DNA from 2 places in the Dellaglioa algida genome. Region 1 is predicted to be linked to the other one. Evidence: a T-box and tRNA genes for the amino acid it is inferred to sense, from the RefSeq annotation. Region 1 holds a T-box; the other holds one or more tRNA genes.

Evidence for each region. The T-box of region 1 lies ahead of tyrS (tyrosine--tRNA ligase). A T-box ahead of a tRNA ligase gene usually reads a tRNA of that ligase, here a tRNA-Tyr.
Region 2: it encodes a tRNA-Tyr, which carries the amino acid that the T-box ahead of tyrS (tyrosine--tRNA ligase) is inferred to sense. The anticodon was not compared.

What each region holds. Positions count from the first base shown of each region.
Region 1 is NZ_JANXLE010000001.1:372,512-384,885, reverse strand. It holds gene tyrS (tyrosine--tRNA ligase) at 100-1,356, opposite strand; T-box leader at 1,414-1,615, opposite strand; gene N0K73_RS01725 (NADP-dependent oxidoreductase) at 1,751-2,725, shown strand; gene spxB (pyruvate oxidase) at 2,873-4,612, shown strand; gene N0K73_RS01715 (aldo/keto reductase) at 4,778-5,752, opposite strand; gene N0K73_RS01710 (hypothetical protein) at 5,921-6,115, shown strand; gene N0K73_RS01705 (collagen binding domain-containing protein) at 6,176-7,525, opposite strand; gene N0K73_RS01700 (LytR/AlgR family response regulator transcription factor) at 7,543-8,307, opposite strand; gene N0K73_RS01695 (sensor histidine kinase) at 8,307-9,593, opposite strand; gene N0K73_RS01690 (carboxymuconolactone decarboxylase family protein) at 10,053-10,373, opposite strand; gene N0K73_RS01685 (cupin domain-containing protein) at 10,387-10,812, opposite strand; gene N0K73_RS01680 (MerR family transcriptional regulator) at 10,819-11,253, opposite strand; gene N0K73_RS01675 (ABC transporter ATP-binding protein) at 11,471-12,374, shown strand, end outside.
Region 2 is NZ_JANXLE010000005.1:209-12,582, reverse strand. It holds gene N0K73_RS05095 (cation-translocating P-type ATPase) at 1-2,105, opposite strand, end outside; gene nadE (NAD(+) synthase) at 2,309-3,136, opposite strand; gene N0K73_RS05085 (nicotinate phosphoribosyltransferase) at 3,154-4,617, opposite strand; gene N0K73_RS05080 (WecB/TagA/CpsF family glycosyltransferase) at 4,780-5,526, shown strand; gene N0K73_RS05075 (NupC/NupG family nucleoside CNT transporter) at 5,566-6,795, opposite strand; gene N0K73_RS05070 (GntR family transcriptional regulator) at 6,950-7,651, opposite strand; gene nagA (N-acetylglucosamine-6-phosphate deacetylase) at 7,677-8,804, opposite strand; gene proC (pyrroline-5-carboxylate reductase) at 8,879-9,676, opposite strand; tRNA gene N0K73_RS05055 (tRNA-Gln) at 9,791-9,862, opposite strand; tRNA gene N0K73_RS05050 (tRNA-Tyr) at 9,874-9,957, opposite strand; gene N0K73_RS05045 (metallophosphoesterase) at 10,024-10,848, opposite strand; gene N0K73_RS05040 (peptide MFS transporter) at 10,911-12,374, opposite strand.

The DNA of each region.
Region 1 (12,374 bases):
TTAACCAAAAATAATCTCAAAAATAGACTGTTAATCCTATTTTTGAGATTATTTTTTCAGTAATTTATCGTTAGTTCACACAATTTATTTCATTCGTGCTTATCCGTTAACACGTCCTAGCCAATATTTCTTTTTACCACGACGAATAATCACAAACTTACCATCAAATTCTTTTTCTGGGTTGATTACAAAATCTAAATCTTGAATTTTTTCTCCATTAATCCGGATAGCTCCATTTGTAATATCTTCGCGCGCTTGTCTTTTCGATGATTCTATTTTTGTATTTACTAGCAACTCGACAATATTTTCTGGTTCAGCTGCCAATTCAACTGACGGCATGTTTTTGAATCCTTGTTCGATTTCGCTTGTCGTCAGTTCCTTCACTTCTCCCGAAAATAATGCCGCAGAAATATGCTCAGCTTCTATTACCGCTTCCGGGCTATGAACAAATTCCGTTACTTCACGTGCCAAACGACGTTGTGCTTCACGTTTTTCTGGAGCAGTTTCCACTGATTTCTGGTACTCTGCAATTTGGTCCGACGTTAAGAATGTGAAGAATTTCAAATACTTCACAACATCTCTGTCATCCTGGTTTAACCAGAATTGATAGAATTCATATGGCGTCGTTTTTTCTGGATTTAACCAAACTGCGCCACCAGCTGTTTTACCAAATTTCGTTCCATCAGCTTTAAGCATTAACGGAATTGTTAGTCCATAAGCCTTTGTATCAGATCCAAGTTCTTTATGAATTAAATCAATTCCGGCCGTAATATTACCCCATTGATCGGCCCCACCAATTTGCAATTGAACATCATGATGTCTAAGTAAATGTAAAAAATCGACTGATTGTAAAATTTGGTACGTAAACTCAGTGAATGAAATACCCACTTCTAAACGACTTGCAACAACATCTTTCGCCAGCATACTGTTTACATTAAACAGCTTACCGTAATCACGTAAGAAATCCAGAAGGCTAATTTTTGATAACCAATCGTAATTATTCACAATTGAAATATTTGAATCTTGTCCAAATAGCTTAGTCATTTGTGCAGTAAGTGCTTGTTCATTATGATGAACTTGTTCCATCGATTGGAGGACGCGTTCCGAATTCTTACCACTTGGATCACCAATCGAACCTGTCCCTCCGCCAATGATGATATATGGATGATGGCCTGCTAATTGAAATCTTTTTAGCATCATAAATGGAATTAAGTGTCCAATATGCATACTATCACCCGTTGGATCAACCCCACAATACAAGCCAACTGATTTTTCCGCAGTTAATTCGCGTAACCCGTCTTCATCTGTTGTTTGGTTAATTGCATCGCGCCATTCTAGTTCGTCAATAATATTCATTTCTGTTTCCTCCTATATAATATAAGTATAAAAAAATCCCTAATATCTAAAAAAGATATTAGGGACGAATTAATTTCCGCGTTACCACCCAAGTTATTATCTACTATATATAGTAGATAATCGCTTAATCATCGTTAACGAGATGAATCGTTGACAGCTCCATAGCGTACTTCACTCATCGACAATTCCTGATTTACAGCGGCCATCAGGTTTCTTTAAAATTGGTCGAAAAGCTACTGAACTACTTCATCGCTTATAGCTACAATATACGTAAATAGTGCCTAAATGTCAATTTTAATCGTTGAATTTCGTCACCTGAAAAGAGGGTCGTTATTGCATTCCACCCGTTTATTCGATACAATTCACTTACAAATTAAAAGTAACTAGGAAGAAGATGAGTCCAATGACACAAAATGAAACAATGTCAGCCGTTGTGATCGATGAGTTTGGCGGACAAGACCAACTCAAACAACGCGATGTCCCAATGCCCGAAATGACCGCGGACCAAGTAATCGTGAAAGAAAAAGCGGCCGGAATCAACCCTGTTGACTGGAAAACACGTGAAGGTTATTTGCAGCCCATGTTTAAATGGCCATTTCCTATTATCTTAGGTTGGGACGTAGCCGGTGTTATCACTGAAGTTGGTTCTAACGTAACCGACTGGAAAGTTGGCGATCGTGTTTTCGCTCGCCCAGCCACTACCCGTTTTGGCACATACGCGGAATACACAGCTGTTGATGCTAACTTACTTGCCCCTAAACCTGAAAATATCAGTTTTGAAGAAGCAGCAGCTGTTCCTTTAGCCGGCTTAACTGCATGGCAAGCCCTCTTTGATCACGGCCACCTGCAAAAAGGTGAAAAAGTATTTATCCATGCCGGATCAGGTGGCGTTGGTTCTTTCGCAATTCAACTCGCTAAATCTGTTGGCGCTTATGTCATTACAACGACTAGCTCGACGAATATTGATTTCGTTAAAGCACTTGGTGCTGATCAAGTAATCGATTACCATGAAACAGATTTTACCGAAGTTTTAAAAGATATTGATCTTGTCGTTGATACAATTGGCGGCGAAGCTCAGGAAAAATCGGTTAGCATCTTAAAACACGGTTCCGGTCGAATGGTTTCTATTACCGGAACCGCCGCTGAAAAAACGGCCAGTCTTGCCGAAAATCGTAATGTCCGTTTTGAATCAATTTGGTTAGACCCAAACGGTGCAGAACTAACTAAATTAGCTAATATGCTTGAAAATGGCACTTTAAAAGTAACGTTAGACTCAGTCTACAAGTTCTCGGCAGAAGGCGTGGCTGAAGCTCATGATCGCAGTGAATCACATCACGCGCTTGGTAAAATTGTGGTTCGCTTCAAATAATTTAATTGTTTCTTTAAAATAACTCAGGCAATCATGTCTGAGTTATTTTTTTACTACTAAAAAGTAAGTGCTTTCACTAGTATTAATTTACTGATAGTTCTATAATATTTTTATAGAATAAAATTTGCAAAAAGGGGACTTGCTATTATGTCAGAAAAAATTAATGCTTCAGACGCAATGCTTAAAGTTTTAGAAGATTGGGGCGTTAAAACCGTCTACGGATTACCAGGTGGCTCATTTGATTCAACAATGAATGCCTTACATAACCGTAAAGATACCATTAATTATGTTCAAGTACGTCATGAAGAAGTTGGGGCACTTGCTGCAGCCGGTGAAGCTAAAGTAACCGGAAAATTAGGTGTTGCTTTTGGTTCAGCTGGCCCTGGCGCCGTCCATCTATTGAATGGTCTTTATGACGCCAAATATGATGGCGTTCCGGTTCTTGCCCTAGTTGGGCAAGTCGGCACACAAATGATGAATACAAATTACTTCCAAGAAATGAACGAAAATCCAATGTTTGAAGACGTTTCTGTCTACAACCGAACGGCCACAACGCCTGAAAATTTGCCCGTTGTTGTTGATGAAGCAATTCGTCAAGCTTACAAATACAACGGTGTGGCTGTCGTTACCATTCCAACTGATCTTGGTTGGCAAGAAATCGACGATACATTTGTATCAACAGCTACAAATTATCAAAAACCACTTTACCCAATGCCTCGCGATAAACAAATTCAAGATGCTTTAGACATTTTGACAACGGCTAAAACACCTATTATTTATGCTGGTAAAGGAATTCGTGGTGCCGGTAAGGAGTTAATTGCATTATCTGAAAAATTGTCACTACCAATTGCAACATCTGCACTTGCAAAAACAATTATTCCTGATGATTACAAAGCTTATATGGGTTCAGCAGGCCGTGTAGCTAATAAACCTGGTGTTGATCTTCTTCGCGCAGCAGATGCCGTGCTCTTTATTGGATCTGACTTCCCATTTGGTGGCTATTTCTTTGCCCCAGATGCCAAATTTATCCAAGTCGATATTGATTCTGAAAAATTAGGTAAACGTCATGCTGTTGATGTTCCTATCTTAGCGGATGCCAAGGAAACCTTAATCGCATTAAATGATGCAGTTAAAACACCAATTGCACCAACAAAATGGTATAAAGCATCAATTGCAAATAAAGAAAATTGGATGAAATGGGTTGAAAGTTTCAACGAAGACGACAGTATGCCACTTCGTTTCGAACCTGTTTTCAATGAAATCAACAAAATTAAAGATGACGATGCTATTTTCCAAATTGATGTGGGTAACGCAACTGTAGAAGCAATGCGTTTCTTGCGTCTTGGTGAAAAAAATAAATTCACGACGTCTGCATGGTACGCCACAATGGGTTATGCATTACCTGCCGCAATTGGTGCGCAATCAGCATTCCCAGATCGCCAAGTCTTCTCGATTTCCGGTGATGGTGGTTGGACTATGGTTATGCAAGACGTTTTAACGCAAGTTAAATACAATATGCCGATCATTAACGTTGTCCTAAGTAATAAAGAACTCGGGTTCATTCGCGCCGAACAAGATGATAAGCAACAACCACATTCAGGTGTTGATTTAATTGACGCCGATTGGGGTGGTATTGCGAACAACATGGGTGCAAAAGGTTATACCGTCCGGACATTGGCAGAATTAAAAACTGCCTTTGCTGAAGCTAAAGGTTCTAAAGTTCCAGTTGTTATTGACGTTAAGGTAACGTCAGATCGTCCACTTCCCGTTGAACAACTTGTTATTGATTCCAAAACACAAGATCCAGAAGCTGTTAAAGCTTTCGTTAAAGAGTACCAAGCAGAAGGATTAATTCCATTCCGCGAAATTCTTGAAAACCAAAATTAATTAAAAACTTCCTCAGGTGGGTATTACTCACTTAGGAAGTTTTTTTATGTCCATCGTGAATTCTATTGCTCTTGCTTACAATGACAATTACGCTTTTTATGCAGATATTTTTTAATTACGCTAAAATAAAGAAAGGTTTCCGACAGATTGTCGGAAACCTTTCTTCTATCCTAATATATTATCGATTTCTGCTAACTCTGCGGCGCTGAACTCTAGGTGTTCTAGCGCTTTTAAGTTATCCATTAATTGGCTTACACGACTCGCACCAATAATGACCGATGAAACTGAATCATCTTTTAAATCCCATGATAAAGCCATTTCTGCTAACGTTTGTCCCCGGTTGATTGCTATTTCGTTCAAGCCTTTAACCTGAACGATTGTCTTTTCAACGCGCTCTTCCTTCAAAGAATCAAATTTTTTCACACGTGAATCATCAGGAATACCATTTAAATAACGATCCGTTAATAACCCTTGTGCTAATGGGCTAAATGCAACTGTCCCAATCTGTTCCTGCTTCAATACATCTTTTAGTCCATCCTCAATCCAACGATCTAACAAGTTATACCGTGGTTGATGAACAATAATTGGTGTATGTTTTGCTTTCAAGAGCTGAATCATTTTTTCAGCTTCTGGCGCACGATAATTGGAAATCCCGACATACAATGCCTTACCTTGACGCACTAATAGGTCCAAGGCCTCTGCCGTTTCTTCCAACGGTGTATCAGGATCTGGGCGATGATGATAGAAAATATCGACGTAATCCAGCTGCATCCGTTCTAATGATTGATCCATACTAGCAAATAAATTTTTCTTTGAACCCCATTCGCCGTATGGACCCGGCCACATATAATAGCCGGCCTTCGTCGAAATAACCATTTCATCTCGATGTGTGCTTAAGTCCTCACGTAAAATACGGCCGAAATTTTTCTCGGCGGCACCATCTCCATAGTTGTTTGCCAAATCAAAGTAAGTAATGCCGTTATCAAATGCTGTTTCAATAATATCTTTTTGCGTACTTAATGGTGTTTCATCACCAAAATTTTTCCATAACCCTAGTGCAATTGCGGATACTTTTAAGCCACTATTACCCAAGCGGTTATAAATCATTTTATCGTAACGTTTTTCATTCGCCTGATACATAAACATCCCTCCAAATATAATTACAATTTTAATTATAGCGCTTTCAGTGCCACTGAACAATTTATACCCACCCTAAATATCAATTGATGTTTAATCTCATTTTAATGCCGTTCGCTATTTTTTCTTATCTGTGCCATCATTAGGAAAAATATAAAGGAGTTTCTATAAATGTTTAAAAAAATAAATACGTATATAAATGCTCACTATATTAAAACATTCATTTTGGCGCTAGCTACTGCGACAATTTTTAGAGTACTGATTGAATTTTTTACAAATCATAATTTCTTAAACATAGAATTTATTGCTGCATCCGTGACCGCTATTGTAGTCAGCATTTTAATTGGGCAGGATTTCAGAAAATAAATCGATTATCATCACTAAACTCCACAAAAAAAGAAGCCTATTATGGCTTCTTTTCTATTTTTAACGACGTCGTCTTGCGATTAAAATCAATCCGCCGCTCAATAGAATTAAACTCAATCCTACCCAAATTGATTGATAATCTAACTTTTCGCCTGTTTGAGGCAATGTTTGTTGTTCCGTCTTTTCATTTGTTTCTTTCACCGTTTTCTTAACTACAGATTTTCCAGGAGTTACCACCGGTGCGACAACTTCTGGTTTTTTTGTCACAGGTTTATTCGTGTCTGGGACTTTAGTTTCTGGCACTTCAGGCTTTGGTACTTCGGGCTTTGGTACTTCGGGCTTTGGTACTTCGGGCTTTGGTACTTCGGGCTTTGGTACTTCGGGCTTTGGTACTTCGGGCTTTGGTACTTCGGGCTTTGGTACTTCGGGCTTTGGTACTTCGGGTTTACCGTTATCGGTACCTTCACCAGTCCCATTACCACCATTTTCAGGCGTATAAACATCCACGGTTGACGTCTTAAAATCATCCCCCGTTAACACGCCAGAATTACCGTACGCTGTAGAAGCTCCGCCATCAGTTGCTCGTGCATCATAATTCATCAAAACAGTATCATCTAGGTCACCAAGCGTTATTGTAAATCCAGTTTGTCCATTTTCTACGATTTGACTAGCAGGTACCGCCAGCGTTTTATTGAACGTATTCTGCGTGTAATAACCGTGTGCGGCATCCACCGATCCCGGAACCAACGTTTGGTTTTTACCCAGTGTATCCGTATAAACCGCATTTTTGATATTTTTTAACGTATAGTTTAATCGAACGGTCCAATGAATTAAAGTTGGATCAACTGGATCAACTGATCCCCACTTATACAAAGCTTCATTCTTATCCGGTAATCCTTCACCATCGTTCACGTTGATTGTCGTCTCTCCAGCCACACCCCAATCGATTGGGACGCTTGATCCGCTAGAAATCAAATCATGATTCCAACTAACCCAAACAGACATTTTACCCGTAATATCCGATTTATTATGCGTTTCAACATAATCCGTAAAAGTAACCGTTAACTTCCCGGTTGTTTTATCAGCCACCGCTTTTCCAATGACTACTCCCTCAGTGTTAACGATATCAAACGAAACTGATTTATTTAAGACCAATTGTTTTGGTAAATCAATCGTCATCTGATCGCCGGCTTTTACACCGCTATTTGCTGGAATAGTGAAATCATAATGCGCCTGCATGTTGTCATATTGATCAAAACTAGTTTGCGCATCCCCATTCCCATCTTGTAACTCTGCATTTGTCACATAACGATCTCCGACATCAGACGCTTGCACATTATTTTCGGCTACTACTGCGATAATAAAAAATCCCATTAAACTAACCATAATACGTTTCAACATTTTTCCCATATTACTTATCTCCTTTTTTAATTATCTTTGATAATCTTTTTTTTGTTTTCCATTAACCGTTTTAGTTCCGATAATTTACGATAAGACACGTACGCAACTGCGTCATTTTTAAAATTAATCGTTTTTTTCTTGAGGTCAACGTCTTTTATCCAGTCCAAATTAACTAAATAACTTTTATGACTTCTAAATAATGCCGGATAATTTTTTTCCATGTCATTCATTTTAACGTTCAATTCAATACTCTCATTCCACTTATGTAAAATAATTTTATGCGAATTAGTTGCCGTCTCTAAAAAAATAACTTCGCCGATTGCAGTTTGATAGAGGTGTGCGCCAACCTTATAAGAGAATAAACGGCCTTTTTCCTCTTTACTAGCTAGATACCGTTCATTGGCAACACGAAAATCGTCAATTAATTTTTCTTTGACCCGCTCAAATCCTAATCCCTTATCAATATAATCTAAAGGCTCAATTTTACGTTCAAAGGTCATCAGTGCCATCTCAGCATGAGATGTGACGAAAACAATCTTCGCAAATGTATCACGTTTGCGAATTTCAGTTGCGAGTTCAATCCCGCTCATGTCATCGTCAACCTCAACATCTAAGATATAAAGTCCCGTGATTGTCTCATCCCGGTCCAACTCGTTCAAAATATCAACCGAATGTTTAGAAACCACGCCCCAAGTGACATCAAAATCATTGATTATCATTTGGTTATTCAAAACTTCCCTCTCGGCCAATAATTGTTGAGCATCGTCTTCGTAGATAAATAGTGATAACACTAGTCGTCACCTCCTCTTTTTAAAATGACATTCACTTCAAATTGTTCGCCATTCATACAAACGCCAAATTGACTATCCTCGTATTTAGCCATTATCTCTCTCACGATTTTAAGCCCTTGTCCACGCCCGTCGCCCTTACTACTTGAATTAATAAAATTCGCTTTCTTTACAAGCCCTTTGTCGAAGTCGTTTCGCATAATGACTTCATCAAAATCTTGATATCGAACAAGCGCAATATTTAAAAATCGCTGGCCTTTTGGTAAATCAACCAAAGCTTCAATCGCGTTATCGAATAAAATGCCTAGTATTCGAATGGCATCAACACCGGTCATCATGAATTCAAAATCGGGATCCACTTCCAAATGAACTTTAATATCTTGATTTTGCGCAAAAATAATTTTACTATACATCATTAACCTAATTTGTTCATTTTTGATAAGCGCAACCGTTTCAAACCCGGTACCATCCATATCAATCTGACTACCTGATTCCCGCACAACCTCATCAAAATACTCGCGTAATTTTTCACGATCATCATTTTGAATATAATGTTCTAACGTAAGTAATATATTTTGATAATCATGTTTGAATCGTCTGAGCTCTTTATTACGATGTTCGATTTGATCAATATAAGTTTGATGGATTTCTTGCATCTGCAGTTTATTCTCAAGCGCCATTCTTTTGGCGTAACTATCAAATACAAAATAAGTCATCAAAACAATTGCGGCAATAATCATAATTAACACTAATATGATTATACCGATAAATTCAAATTGAATTTTTAAATGTTGAGCGCTAAAGATAACTAGTGAAAGCAACGCAATAATACCCAGAAAATCATAAAAGATTAATTTTTCTAAGTAGATACTATCTACATTGAATTTTTTTAATGATTTTACTTTAGCCAAACGTAGACCAAAGTAAGCCACTACACCCAATAATCCAAGCAAGCCAAAATGTAGCCATGTATCGGTATTATTTAATTCCTTTACGCTTGTTTGAAATCGATATTCATACAATAGTTTAAAAAGATAGGTTTCAACATTGGCGATGACTAAATAGAGAACGAACGTAATCAACAAAGTATTAAGCGTATGATATTTATTCAATGGTTTTTCATTCATACGGACATAAAAAAGAATCATTGAGATTAAATAAATAAAATAACCGATATTTCCGACTACTCCGCAAATTATTGGAAATATCAGTATATCGGTTATCATTTTAATTTTTATTTTATTTGTATTTCGTATGTCTTTACTTAACATATATTGTATTAAATTCATTAATACAATTGCTTCTCCGTCAAAAAATAACATTTGGAGTGGCGTTACGGTCAACATTATTCGATTTTACCAGCCAAATTTATGTTTAATGGAAGACCATAAACTTCCATTAGTGGTATATCCACCCATTGAGCGACTACTAATTGTTTCTCTGTGCGAATTTTGGTGGTGTGAGGCCGCACTTACGGCTCCCGTCTGCACTATAACCGTGCAGAACATTAATCCCACAATAACTTTCTTTAATTTCACTATCTATCTCCCCCAGAGTTATCTCTTTTAACCAATATCTGTATACTCCGTTAAGTTTACTATTTAAAACACGTCTTTTCCATAAAAAATATATAATCGTTCCCTTATTAACCCTAAACGTGGCTATTTTTAATCGTGCAATAAGCACTTTATGACAAAAAAAGTGCACGCCACTTTTAAATAGCCCGCACTTTTACCTATAATTCATACTTAATCTTCAAAAACGTCTTTAGCAATATTAAATGCTGACCACGCTTTAGGCCAACCGACATAAAATGATAAATGCGTAATAATTTCTGCAATCTCTTCTTTCGTAATGCCATTCGTTTTTCCAATTGCCATATGAGCTGGTAATTGTTCAAAATTCCCACCTGAAATTAACGCAGAAATCGTGATAATGCTACGTTGATGTGCGGGCAACTCACTTTCTCGCGCCCAAACTTCACCAAATAAAACATCATCATTTAATTCCGCAAACTTAGGTGCAAATTCGCCCAAGTTGTCGCGCCCTGCTGTTTGTTTTTTTGCCATAATTGATAACCTCCTATTTATTTTCTAATTTACCATATGTCTCGTCATCAACAGCCTCTAGCCATTCTGGCGTGCCTGCCGTGATAGCGACATGTGAGAACCAACTATCTTTTGTAGCACCATGCCAATGTTTAACGCCATCTTTTGTGACAACGACGTCACCAACTTTTAAACGACGTGTTTCTTGTCCTTCTTCTTGATACCAACCTTCACCCGCCGTTACCAACAGTAGTTGGTATCCATCATGATGAATGTGCCAGTTATTCCGCGTTCCGGGTTCAAAACTAACGTTACCGACGCCAACATTAATCTCCGGATCAGCCACTAACATATCCAAATAACTTTGTCCGACAAAAACATCTTTATAAGCGTCATTTTTCTCACCCATTGGAAATAGGCCATTTTTCACTTGTTCTTCATTCACTATAATTGCCTCCATTTTACTTTAATCGTATATCGCGAATCGCTCTAAATATTTTTCAAAACTAAGACTTTTAAATTCGTTTGTTTCAGATGATACTTTTCCGTCGTACCAATCTATTTTATGTGAAATAAACTCAATATTACGCTGAAGTTCTCGCATTTCAGACTCCGCGTTGTCTTTCACTCGATTGAGTAATTCACGTCGCTCCATAATCGTTGTATCACCTTGTGCCCGTAATTCAACATATTTAATAATCTCAGTGATCCGCATCCCCGTACCCTTAAGGTGTAACAAAAATCCTACCCATTTAATGTCGGCCTTCGTATAATACCGTAAGCCGGACGCGTTGCGTTGTGGTTTAATCAAACCTTCTTTTTCATAATATCTAAGTGTAAAACTTGAGAGTCCGACTAGTTTGGCAAACTCACCAATTTTGTATTCCTGTTCATTATCCATAAATACTTCCCCCTCAATGCTATTAAAACACTTCTAGTTAACTCTAAGTCAAGCCGAAACTAGGATTAGTTTACCATAATGAGACATAAATAATTATTTTCAATTCTTTGGGAACAGATGTTTGAATCGCAAAGTTTATTACTGTAAACTATCAAGCGAAACAGTTAATATTTCGAACGACTTTATCAATAAACTAAATCGAAGCGGGGCTCATATTTTGTTAGACTTCAAACATGTTAAAAAATCTTTTAAGAATGTTCCAGTCTTGAATGATCTCAACTTACATATTAATAAAGGCGAGTTATTTGTGCTCGTTGGCCCAAGTGGTAGCGGGAAAACAACAACGTTAAAAATGATTAATCGTTTAATTGACCCTATGTCTGGGACTATCGAATTCGAAGGGCAAAATATTAAAAAAATCCCACTACACGATTTACGCTCGCAAATTGGCTACGTATTACAACAAATTGCCTTATTTCCTAATATGACAGTTGCCGAAAATATTAGCTTGCTGCCAGATTTACAAAAATGGCCTAAAGATAAACAAAGAAAACGCGTTGATGACTTATTATTAGGCGTCGGCTTACCACCTGAAGACTATCGTAAAAGAATGCCCAGCGATTTATCTGGTGGTGAACAACAGCGGATTGGTATTTTGCGCGCCATTGCGACCGAACCAAAATTAATTTTAATGGATGAACCTTTCAGCGCATTAGATCCCATTTCAAAGAAGACACTGCAAGATGTCGTTATCAACTTGCATGAAGAATTACACAATACCATTGTATTTATCACGCATGATATGTCTGAAGCACTCCGCCTTGGAACGCGAATTGGCATTATGCATGATGGTAATCTTATTCAGGTTGGGACACCAGATGAAATCAGACGGGCACCAAAAAACTCATTTGTTTCAGAATTTTTTGGCTTAGATCAACCAAATATGCATTTCGATTTAACCGAAATGATTCAAAATTCATTTGGCATCCCCTTTGATGAAACAGCTGACTATCCAATTATATCCGCCAAAACGACCTTCAAAGAACTGATACCCATACTTGCTGAACACGTCGTTGTGAATGTGCAAGACGATCACCATCACATACTTGGTACCATTAATG
Region 2 (12,374 bases), on a different contig from region 1:
GCCAGAATACTCCAACCCATCATCGTCATGACGAATAAAGTTAAAACCTCACCCAAGTTAGCAGAAAGTAAATATTGAATAGATTTTTGAATATTAGAAAAGACCTTACGACCTTCTTTAACAGCAAAAACAATTGTCGCAAAATTATCGTCGGCAAGAACCATATCAGAAGCACCCTTAGATACTTCTGTTCCGGTAATACCCATTCCAATTCCAATATCTGCTGATTTTAGGGCTGGCGCATCATTCACACCATCACCGGTCATAGCAACAACTTGATTCTTTTTCTGCCACGCTTTAACAATTCGAACTTTATGTTCGGGTGATACTCGCGCATAAACAGAGTATTGTTCAACCTTATTTTCAAATTCTGCGTCCGACAAATCATCTAACTCAGAACCAGAAATAATCGCTTCGTGTTGCCCTGCTTCAACAATTCCCAATCGAACGGCAATTGCTTCGGCAGTATCACGGTGATCACCGGTAATCATCAATGGACGAATTCCAGCTTTCTTTGCTTCATGAACTGCAGCGGCTGCCTCTGGTCTTTCTGGATCAATCATCCCAACCAATCCGGCAAAAATCAGATCATTTTCTACGGTTTCTGAATCTAAAGTTTCAGGAATAGCATCTATTTGACGATAGGCAAATGCTAACACACGTAATGCCTGTGTTGCCATATCATGGTTATTTGCCATAATATGGTCTAATTGTGCATCAGTCATTGCTTTAATTTCGCCATTTTCAATATAACGTGTAACACGTTTCAATAATTGATCGGGCGCACCTTTAACTGCAACAAAGAATGTATCATCAGTATTCTTTTGAATAGTTGACATTAATTTACGTTCTGAATCAAATGGCACTTCAGCGACACGAGGTTCTTTAGCTAATAGCTCCGTCACATTTAAACCATGGTCTAAATGGTACTGAATTAATGCTGTTTCCGTTGGATCACCAATTAACTCGCCCTCAGATGTCTGTTTCGTATCATTACTAAATGACATGACTTGATATAACGGATTATCTAAATTAGTCTCTACCTTATCGGCATCAACTAACTCATTATTAATAAATAGCTTTTCAACAGTCATTTGATTTAACGTTAATGTTCCCGTCTTATCTGATGCAATGATATCCGTACTACCCAATGTTTCAACTGCTGGTAATTTTCTAACAATTGCATTACGTTTAGCCATTTTTTGTGTACCAAGCGCTAAAATAATGGTCACAATCGCTGGTAATCCTTCTGGAATAGCAGCAACGGCTAATGAGATTGCAATCAGTAACATATCGATAACACTGTTATCTCCGTTTTGTAACCCAACGAAAAAGACAATAACAGCAATGATTAAAATTAAAATCGTTAACGTTTTACCTAGTTGATTTAAATTTTCTTGTAATGGTGTTTTCATTTCATCAGCGGAGTTAAGCATGCCGGCAATTCGTCCAACCTCAGTATCCATCCCCGTGCCAACAACAACTCCCTCGCCACGACCATAAGTAACATTACTGTTCATAAAGGCCATATTATGGCGATCACCAATCCCGGCATCCTCATCTTCTAACAGAAGTAAACTTTTATCAACAGGCACCGATTCACCCGTTAGTGCAGATTCTTCAATTTTAAGTGATGCAATCTGTGTTAATCGTAAATCTGCTGGAATAACATCGCCAGCTTCAAGCAACACAATGTCTCCCGGTACTAGGTGCTCACTTTTTACAATTTCGATTTGACCATTTCGTTTGACATTTGCATTAGGTGTCGACATCTCTTTTAATGCATTAATTGCCTCTTCGGCCTTTGACTCTTGGAAAACACCGAATACAGCATTCAATACCACAACTAACATGATGATAATTGCGTCTACTACTTCTCCTGATGAAGCCGCAATTAAAGCCGCAACAATCAAGACAATAATCATGAAATCTTTGAATTGATCAAAGAATTTTTGGATCATTGACTTGCTCTTGCCCTCAGATAGTTGGTTTAGTCCATACTTTTCTGTTCGTTCCGTTACTTCTTGGGTCGTTAGTCCTTCCAAATCTGTCTTTTGATCTGCCAGAACATCTTCAACTGATTGTGCATAAATCCTTTTTGCCATAGTGATCCTCCTTATAATAGTTTCGCAATATACAAAAAAAGACTTATGTATGTTGCGGAACTTTGAACATACATAAGTCTCACTATTTAAGGCAATACCAGAAAAAGAACTTTCTTGTTGGTGACATTGCCGCGGTTAAACCGCTAGTTACTCCCCTATGATTTCTTTAAGTATAACTGAAATGAAACGCGTAACGCAACTATTTACTTCCAAAAAGAATCATAAACAGTAATTGGTAAGTGGCGTTTGTGTTCCGTCTTTAAATACCAATTTTCAATCTTATTACTAACTTCTTTCGAAACAGTCTTACCCTCAAGATAATCATCAATATTATCATAAGTTACGCCCAATGCGACCTCATCAGGTAGTGCTGGACGATCTTCTTCCAAATCGGCCGTAGGTACTTTCAAATACAAATGTTCAGGTGCCTCTAGCAAGATCAGCATTGATCGACCTTGACGCTTGTTCAATCGCCAAAGTGGTGTGATATCTGCCCCACCGTCACCATATTTTGTATAAAATCCAGTAATTGCTTCGGCAGCATGATCCGTTCCAACGACGGCACCAACTTTTGCACCAGCAATTCCGTACTGGGCAATCATTCGTTGGCGAGCCTTCACGTTTCCTTTATTAAAATCAGAAACTTCAAGGTCATTTGCAATCAAGCTTTTTACCATTTCATCAGTAGCACCTTTAATGTCGACACGTGCCACTTGGTCTGCTTGCATAAATTTAATGGCGTCCAGTGCATCAGACTCATCAGCTTGATTTCCATATGGTAAGCGGACTGCAATAAATTGGTAATCTGTATTGCCAGTTTCTTCACGTAATTCCTTAACAGCCTGCTGTGCTAAATATCCGGCAAGGGTTGAATCTTGTCCACCAGAAATCCCCAAAACCAAAGATTTTAAAAATGGGTATTTCAGTAGATAAGCTTTCATAAAATCGATACTAATCCGAATTTCCTCTGCAGGATCTATGCTCGATTTTACTTTTAACGTTTCAATAATTTGTTTTTGTAAGTCAGTCAAAATTAACCCACCCTCATTTACTTAATGTTATTCATATTATTTCTAATTTCTTGAATAATAGACATTTTATTATCATAAGCTTTTTGCGATAAATCAACGGGATAGTCTTGCGGATTCAATTCGCGTTTATATTCTTCCCATAATCCTTCCAACTGAATTCTTGAGTATTCTCTAATCTCATCTAACTCAGGTTGATCATAGACCAGTTCGCCTCCAACAAAAATATCTTGTAAAATTGGACGCGCATTGTAATTTGTTACCAACTTATTGATATACGTATATTGTTGATGGAACATATAAAGTGATTCTTGTTTTTGAGGTGTTTCATCCCACAATGCGATGTAATCCCCTTCAGTCTTACCATCAGCCTTATTCGTAATGCGCCAAACTTGTTTCTTGCCGGGCGTCGATACTTTTTCAGCATTGTTACTTAATTTAATGGTATCAACCATTTTTCCGTCTCCGCCTTCAATAGCGACCATCTTATAGACGGCACCTAAGGCAGGCTGATCATAAGCCGTAATTAATTTTGTGCCAACACCCCAAACATCAATCTTAGCACCTTGCATTTTTAAGTTAGTAATTGTTTTTTCATCCAAATCGTTTGAGGCATAGATTTTAGCCTCCGTAAAACCGGCCTCATCTAATTGTTCACGAACCCGTTTAGAGATGTACGCCATATCGCCACTATCAATCCGTACGCCCATAAAGTTAATCTTATCGCCTAACTCTTTGGCAACTTTAATTGCGCTAGGAACGCCACTTTTTAAGGTGTCGTATGTATCCACTAAAAAGACACAATTACGATGCGTTGTCCCATAAGCCATAAATGCATCATAGTCATCTCTGTAAGCCTGAACTAACGAATGAGCGTGTGTTCCACTAATAGGAATACCAAAAATCTTACCAGCTCGAACGTTACTCGTCGCATCAAATCCACCGATGTACGCTGCACGTGTACCCCAGATAGCAGCGTCAAATTCTTGTGCACGTCTAGTCCCAAATTCTAATACGCCATCATTTCCAGCAACTGCTTTAATCCGGGCTGATTTTGTTGCAATCAACGTTTGATAGTTGATAATATTCAATAGCGCCGTTTCAACTAACTGACAGTCTGCTAGAGGGCCTTCAACTTGTAAAATAGGTTCCCCGTTAAAAACAACTTCACCTTCAACGGCAGCACGAATTGTACCACGAAAATGAAAATCTTTTAAATAAGCAAGAAAATCATCTGGATATTCTGCCACTTCTCTTAAGTACGCGATATCTGTCTCTGAAAATTTTAAATTTTGAATATAATTGATTGCTCGTTCTAAACCAGCAAAAATTGCGTAACCGTTGGAAAATGGTAGATTCCTAAAGAAAACCTCAAATACAGCATTTTTATTATGAATGTTTTTTTGCCAATACGTTTGAATCATATTGATTTGGTAAGCGTCCGTATGTAAAGTATAACTATCATCTGGGTAATTTTTTACCATGATGTTTCTCCTTTAAAATGAATGCATTACTAGAAAGGTTTTCCAGCACACAAATTATAATTTACATTTTACCATTTTTTCGGCAATTCGTCATATTCAGCTCTCATTTTCAATTTATCTTCTGTTATAATGAATCAAAGTCCAAAAAGTGAGGATAATTTTATGTCAAATAATTTTAAAAAAACAACTATTTTAGATGTCGAATTTATCAATACAACAAACGCTAAGTTTTTAGCACAAATCGAGTCCGATTCATTAGCTCGTAAAAATCGATTTATTGTGACTGCAAATCCAGAAATCGTTTTATTCGCGAGACAACATTTGGATTACAAAAAAATTCTCTCGCAGGCCGACTATGTTACGCCAGATGGTATTGGCATTATTAAAGGTGGCGCCATCTTAGGAACGCCGCTCCCTGAACGAATAACTGGTTTTGATACCTTAACAAGCCTACTTGAATGGGCTAATAGTCATCACAAATCAATCTATTTGGTGGGGGCAGCAGAACCCGTTATCCAAAAAGTCGTGACTAAAATGGATACGGATTACCCAAATATCAATTTAGTAGGCTTTCATAACGGCTATTTCAAGGACGATCACGAAATTGTTACCAACATCAAGACTACACGGCCCGATTTCATCTTTGTTGCAACGGGTTTTCCTAACCAAGAAACGTTTATTCAGCGAAATCGCCATATATCTGATAGCATTTGGATGGGCGTCGGCGGTAGTTTTGATGTTCTAGCTGGTAACGTCAACCGTGCGCCTCAATTTTGGCAAAATCACCATGTTGAGTGGTTGTACCGACTTTTCCAAGAACCCACCCGGTTTATTAGAATGTTAGCCATCCCGCATTATTTATTCTTAATATATAAAGAAAAATTTTCTAGACGGAAAAAAAAGAACTGAGAAATTAATTTTCTCAGTTCTTTTTTGCGTACTTTTATATTACCAAACGAAAATACCAACCATACCAGCTGATAACAATGAGACTAAGATACCTGATAATAACATGTAACCAACGTTTCTTGCGATAACATCATTTTTTTCTTTATTTACAATTCCCTTGAAACAACCGATAATCATGCCGATTGTTGAGAAGTTTGCAAACGATGTTACAAAGACAGTTAATACTGCTTTGTAATGTGGTGCGAATGAGTTAATCGTACTTGATACTTGACCCATGACAACAAATTCGTTTGTAACTAATTTTGTTCCCATGTAACGTGCTAATTCAAACGCGTCTGAAGGATTGAAGCCCATTAACCAAGCAAATGGGAACATGATAACCCCTAAAATATTTTCAAGTGATAAGTTTGGATTAGCTAATCCAAGAATGTTATCAATCAAGGCTGCTAAAGCTACGAAGGCAATAACATTTGCGGCAATAATTAAAACTAATTTACCAGCGCCCAAAATTGAATCACCTAAGAAAGCGAAGAATGGTTCTTTTTTACCATCTGATTCAGAAACTTCTAAATCATTTGAATTACTACCAGTCATTTCAGCAATAGTATCTTCTTCAGCAGTTACTTTCACTGGATTTAAGATACTCGTTATGATTATGGCATTAATAATATTGATTGGAATAGCTGTCAATATATATTGACCTGGCATCATTGTTGTATAGGCACCAATAATTGAGGCCGTCACACAACTCATTGACATCATGGCCAATGTTAAGTTTCGTTCAGATTTCATTAATTTTAATTGTAAACTTGAAACGGCAAGCGCTTCTGTATTTCCTAAAAACATCATCTCTACTGCGAAAAATGATTCAAATTTTGGTTGACCAGTTATTTTTGATAAACCGCGGCCAATCCATTTGATGATCCATGGCAAAATGCCGATGTACGTTAAAATATCAAATAACGGTACAATCATAATAACGGGCAACAAGACACTCATAAAGAACCCTAATTCAGTTACTTTAGGCATAGCTGGCACCATAAATTGAATACCCTGATATGCAGCGCTCATTAACCAGTTAAACCCATTAGCGGCACCTTCCACCATATTACGTCCTAGTGAGAATTCTGTTAAGAACCAAGCCAAAAATAAATTAATAACAACCATAATTGCAATTGAGCGCCAGTTTATTTCTCTTTTTTTCTTGGAAAACGCTAATGCAACTAAAATAAAAATGGCAACACCTAAAATATTAACTAATAAATACATATAGATTAAAACTCCTTCAAATAATTTATTTTTGCTCCTAAAATAATATAGCCTTATCTTAATTTGATGTCAATCGAACAAAATTCTCTAAAAAAAATTACTCTATCTCATCCACTGATATGGTTGAGATAGAGCAATTAATATTTTTTGAACTTTATTTTTCTAGATAAAATTCGAAACGATTCCCTACATATTGTGTCCGGACATATTCAAATGGCTCACCATTCTTTAAAAAACTAACTTGACGAAGTCTTAAAATGGCTTCACCGCGCTTGATTGAGAGGTACTCAGCTATGTTTTCAGCGGCAGACATTGCAGACACTGTCTGTTGTGCCCCACCTAACGTCAATTCAGCTTTTTCTTCCAACGTACGGTATAAAGAACTCGTGATTTCAGTTTTACTATACCCATCAACTAATTTATTGGGAACTGTTGCAACTTCAAAACAAATTGGTAACCCGTCAGCATAACGAATTCGTTCCATTCGTAAAACGAGCTCACCATCACTTAATTGTAATTTTTCAATTTCACTTAACGAAGGCGTTGTAACATGGTATGTTATGGTCTTACTTGAAGCAACCTTACCTTGTTCAGCCATTAAATCAGTAAAACTTGTAACACCAGACATTTTTTCTTGCACTTTTTTACGGGCAACGTACGTTCCATCACCTACATGACGTTCCAAAATACCCTCATCAACTAAGGTTTGAATCGCCTGCCTGAGTGTCATTCTACTGACACCAAATACAACGGCTAGCTCGCGCTCTGCCGGAATGCGATTGCCAACTTCCCATTCACCAGATTCGATTGTTTTTTTCATATCATTGTGAATTTGAATATATATGGGAGATCCCATCAGCAATTACCACCCTAAACTTTTATTAAAATTTTCGTCCTAAACTATATGTGCTTTCTAATTTCAAGTCAGCATCAAATAAATTCATATCGGCATCTTTTCCAATTTCAATTGCACCTTTTGACGTCAAATTAAATTCTCTAGCTTGATTGACAGAAGTCATTAATACAGCTTCTTCAATACCACAACCAGTGAACTTCATAATATTTCTAAATGCATCTTGGAATTGTAAAACTGATCCAGCAAGGTTACCAGATTCCAATCTTGCCTGTTTGTCTTTAACAATAACTTTTTGTCCGCCAAGTTCGCTCAAACCTTCAGGCATCCCTTTGGCACGCATCGAATCCGTAATTAATTCAATACGTTCTGGACCTTTTAAATCGTATGCTAATTTAATCATATCAGGTACGATATGGAAACCATCAGCAATAATTTCCGTATAAATATTGTCTTCTAAAAATGCATGTCCAGTTACACCTGGTTCACGATGCTTAAATTCACGCTGGGCATTGTATAGATGCGTTACATGGCTTGCACGTGAATGTTTCATTTCCTCACGCGTAGCATTACTATGACCTACTGAAGGCACGATATTATTTTCAATACAGTATTTTTCAAATTCAGGAGATGTTTTATGTTCTGGCGCATAAGTAACTAGTTTAATCATATGACCAGATAATTCATTCCATTTATCAAATAATTTTGTATCTGGTGCTTCAATGTACTCTTCAGGCTGTGCGCCCTTGAAAACAGGTGAAATAAATGGCCCTTCAAGATGAATACCTCGAATAACAGGATTCATCTCGGCCGCTTTTTTAATAGCAACCATGGCTTTAGCAATATTTTCATGTGATTGTGTCATCGTTGTCGCAAAATAAGTCGTGACACCTTCATGAATCATATCAGTAACCATTTCATTGATTTGGTTGGCATCCCCGTCCATTGCGTCAAAACTATAGCCACCATGACTATGAACATCAATAAATCCAGGAACGAGAACTTGTCCGTCAACGTCTCTCACTTCATCAGTTGCCAAAGCTCTATAATCGCTCATTGGCCCCATTGCACTAATTTGTTTATCAAATCGAATATATGCATCTTCAATTTTTTCTGAACCCGTATAGATTACAGCATGTTTTAAAACAATACTCATTTTATCCGCCATCCCTTCAATTTATACACTTAGTATAATCGGTATAGACCAAAAATACAAGGTTCTATCAAAATTTAGTTTTGATCTTTAGCTATCGTTGCATCAACTGCTTTGATAATTGAATTCATGAACCCGGCTTCTTCCATCGCAAGTAATCCGGCAACAGTGGTACCACCTGGAGACGAAACCTCATCAATCAATTTCCAAGGCACGTCATTAGTAGACAATACCTTCTTGGCACTCCCTAACACGGCTTGAGCGGCAATCTTAGTTGCCTCATCCTTTGCTAAACCATATTTAACCCCAGCTCGGGCAAGTGTATCAATAAATAAGTAGATAAAAGCAGGTGAACTCCCAGCGAGAGCAACAAACGTACTGAAATCATGTTCGGCAACTTGCATCGTTTCTCCAATGGTATCAAATAAATCAGTCCCCTGTTTCATTTGTTTTTCCGTTAAAGCATCATTTCCAACTAATGCAGTCATACTCTCGGATACGGTTGCATTAACATTTGGCATTGTTCTTAAAATGCTGACTGATTGATTATCCAGCTCTGTTTCAATTTCGGAGATTGAAACACCCGATACAATTGAAACGAGCACAGGCACATGCTGCCTTACTGAACTTTTAATTTCCGCTAAAACCTTCGCCAATACAATTGGTTTAACAGCAAGAAAAACAATATCTGCTTCGCTAACCACTTGATCATTACTATCTAAAGCTGTAAGTCCATTTTCCTTCGCGTAAGGCTCGTAACTAGTCTTTCTCGCACTATGAACTAATATTTCTTTTGCTGTCACAAAATCTGCCTTGATTAAACCCTCAATTATCGCGCGAGCCATATTACCAGCCCCAATAAATCCAATTTTCATAATTTCCCCATTTCATACACCATATTTAAATTCTGTCCCCATCATACCGCAAAAAAATTTAAAGTTACAAGTAAAACAAAAAAGCAGATACCTAAGTATCTGCTTTTTAACTAGTTGGGTTAGATGGATTCGAACCATCGCATGACAGGATCAAAACCTGTTGCCTTACCGCTTGGCTATAACCCAATATTATAAAATGGTGGAAGAGAGTGGATTCGAACCACCGAACCCGAAGGAGCGGATTTACAGTCCGCCGCGTTTAGCCTCTTCGCTACTCTTCCATATCAGCTTTATCCGACTTAATTATCATACAAAAAAATGAAACAAATATCAAGCTTTTTTTTCATTTATTTTAAATTAATTATTTGTAACGCAAATTTCCACTCTTCCATGAACGTATTTTTTGTCCATTCGTTATATTTTTTTCGGCCGTACCCCACTGGTTTCATGTAATACGTCGTCTCATGTATCTGAACTGGATTGTGTTTAACGTGCAAATGTCCAAATAAAACTTTTTCAACTTTATAACTCTCTAATAAACTTCCCATCTTCTGACTACCCAACATGCCATTTACAACATTCCAGAAGCGATTATCATCATTTACCCTAATATATGAAAGACTAGGCACAAAATGAGTCATAAATAAAATTTTCTTATTTAATTTTTTGCCCTCACTTATTAATTTATCAGTTTGCTTTAAACTTAAATTGAATCGCTCTACATCTGACATAGGTTGAACAATTTTTCTATCAATCCAATAATTCATTTTCCAACGCAGCATTTCCTCATCAGACCGTTTCAGCTGTTTTGAGTAACTATAGTCATACCATCCGTTATTTCCAACAAGTCGCCATTGCGTGCCAGGAATATCAATATATCGGTTATGAAGGTACGACTCGTTTGAAAGAGTCTCTAATGTATCAAACGTTACATTTTTTACCATATCGTGGTTACCCGCAATAAACAATACAACAACTCGGTTATTCAAGATTTTTTTTAAATCACTAATATATTTCAACGTTTCGTCGAAGTCATTGAATAAATCACCGGCTATCAAATAATAATCAACATTCATTGAGAGTAAATATGCTGCCTGTTGATCAATAATCTCATTCACATTTACTTTATTTACATCAAAATGATTATCACTACTCGTTGCAATAATTGTCATGTTTTCCTCCTCAAAAAAAGATATGTTAATTAAAATTAACATATCTTTTAAGAAAAATCTATTTAATTGACGCCTTCCATTAGCTTATGAATTTTAGGAATGAAGAAACTTAACATAATACCGAAGGCTACAGTTATACCACCGACGACTGCAAAATACATTGATTCCGTTCCGGGTGTATATAAACGAACGATTTGTGAATTTAACGCCTGAGCAACAGCATCACTTAAGAACCACACACTCATCATTTGCGACTGGAAGCTCTTAGGCGCTAGTTTAGTTGTAATCGAGAGTCCAACTGGAGAGACCAAAACCTCACCAAGCATAACCATCATCCAACTAACAACTAACCACAAAGGTCCAACTTTAGTATCTGTTCCAAAAAGAACTCCTGGTAACATCATCCAAAGGAATGAAGCGCCTGCAAACATTAAACCAATTGAAAATTTAGCAGGTGAACTAGGTTGTTTTGATCCTAATTTAACCCATAACCAAGCAAAAATTGGTACGTAGATTAAAATAAACATTGGATTCATACTTTGGAAGAAACTAGCTGGGAAAGAAATTCCAAAAGCACTTAATTCTGTTCTAGTTGAAGCAAACATTGCTAAAACGACGGATCCTTGTTCTTCAATTGACCAGAATAAGATACTGGCAATAAATAAAGGAATATATGCCGTAAGTCTTGAACGCTCAACTTTCGACGTTTTTTTACTTGTAAGCATCATAGTAAAGTAATAAACGGGAATAATAACTGCAAGAATTGTAATTAAAAGAATGACATTCGTAATGTTTAATGCTTTAAATAAAAACATAATGATTAAAATTAATGCCAAAGCAATAATACCAACTGATGCTTTTTTCATAATAGATGACAATTCATTGGGTTGAATTGGATCGTTAGGATATAAACTATCTTTAGTTAAATATTTTCTTCCATCAAAGTAGTATTGAACTAAACCGAAAAACATACCAATCGCGGCTAGAGAAAATCCAACGTGATAATTGTATTCTTGTCCAACCCATCCAACTAATAATGGTGCAATCAATGCGCCAATATTAATTCCGGATACAAAGATACTGAACCCAGAATCACGTCTTGGATCTTTGCTACTATATAGTCCACCGACCATTTCGGAAACATTAGGTTTTAATAATCCAGTTCCCAATACGATTAGCGCAATAGAAATAAATAACGCACCCGATTTATATGGTGTCGCCAAAACAATATGTCCGATCATTATAAGTATTCCGCCAAAGAATACAGTTTTTCTACTACCCCAGATACGATCACTAACAAATCCACCAATAACACCCGATAAATAAATTAATGAACCATAAATTGACATAATTGACATTGCCGTAGCTTGATCATAACCAAGACCATCTACCTTAGAAATCATATAGTATAAAAGAATTGCTCTCATTCCGTAGTAACTGAATCGTTCCCACATTTCTGTAAAGAATAGTGTTGATAAACCTCTAGGATGACCAAAAAAGGCCGTATCTGTACTTTTATTTTTCAT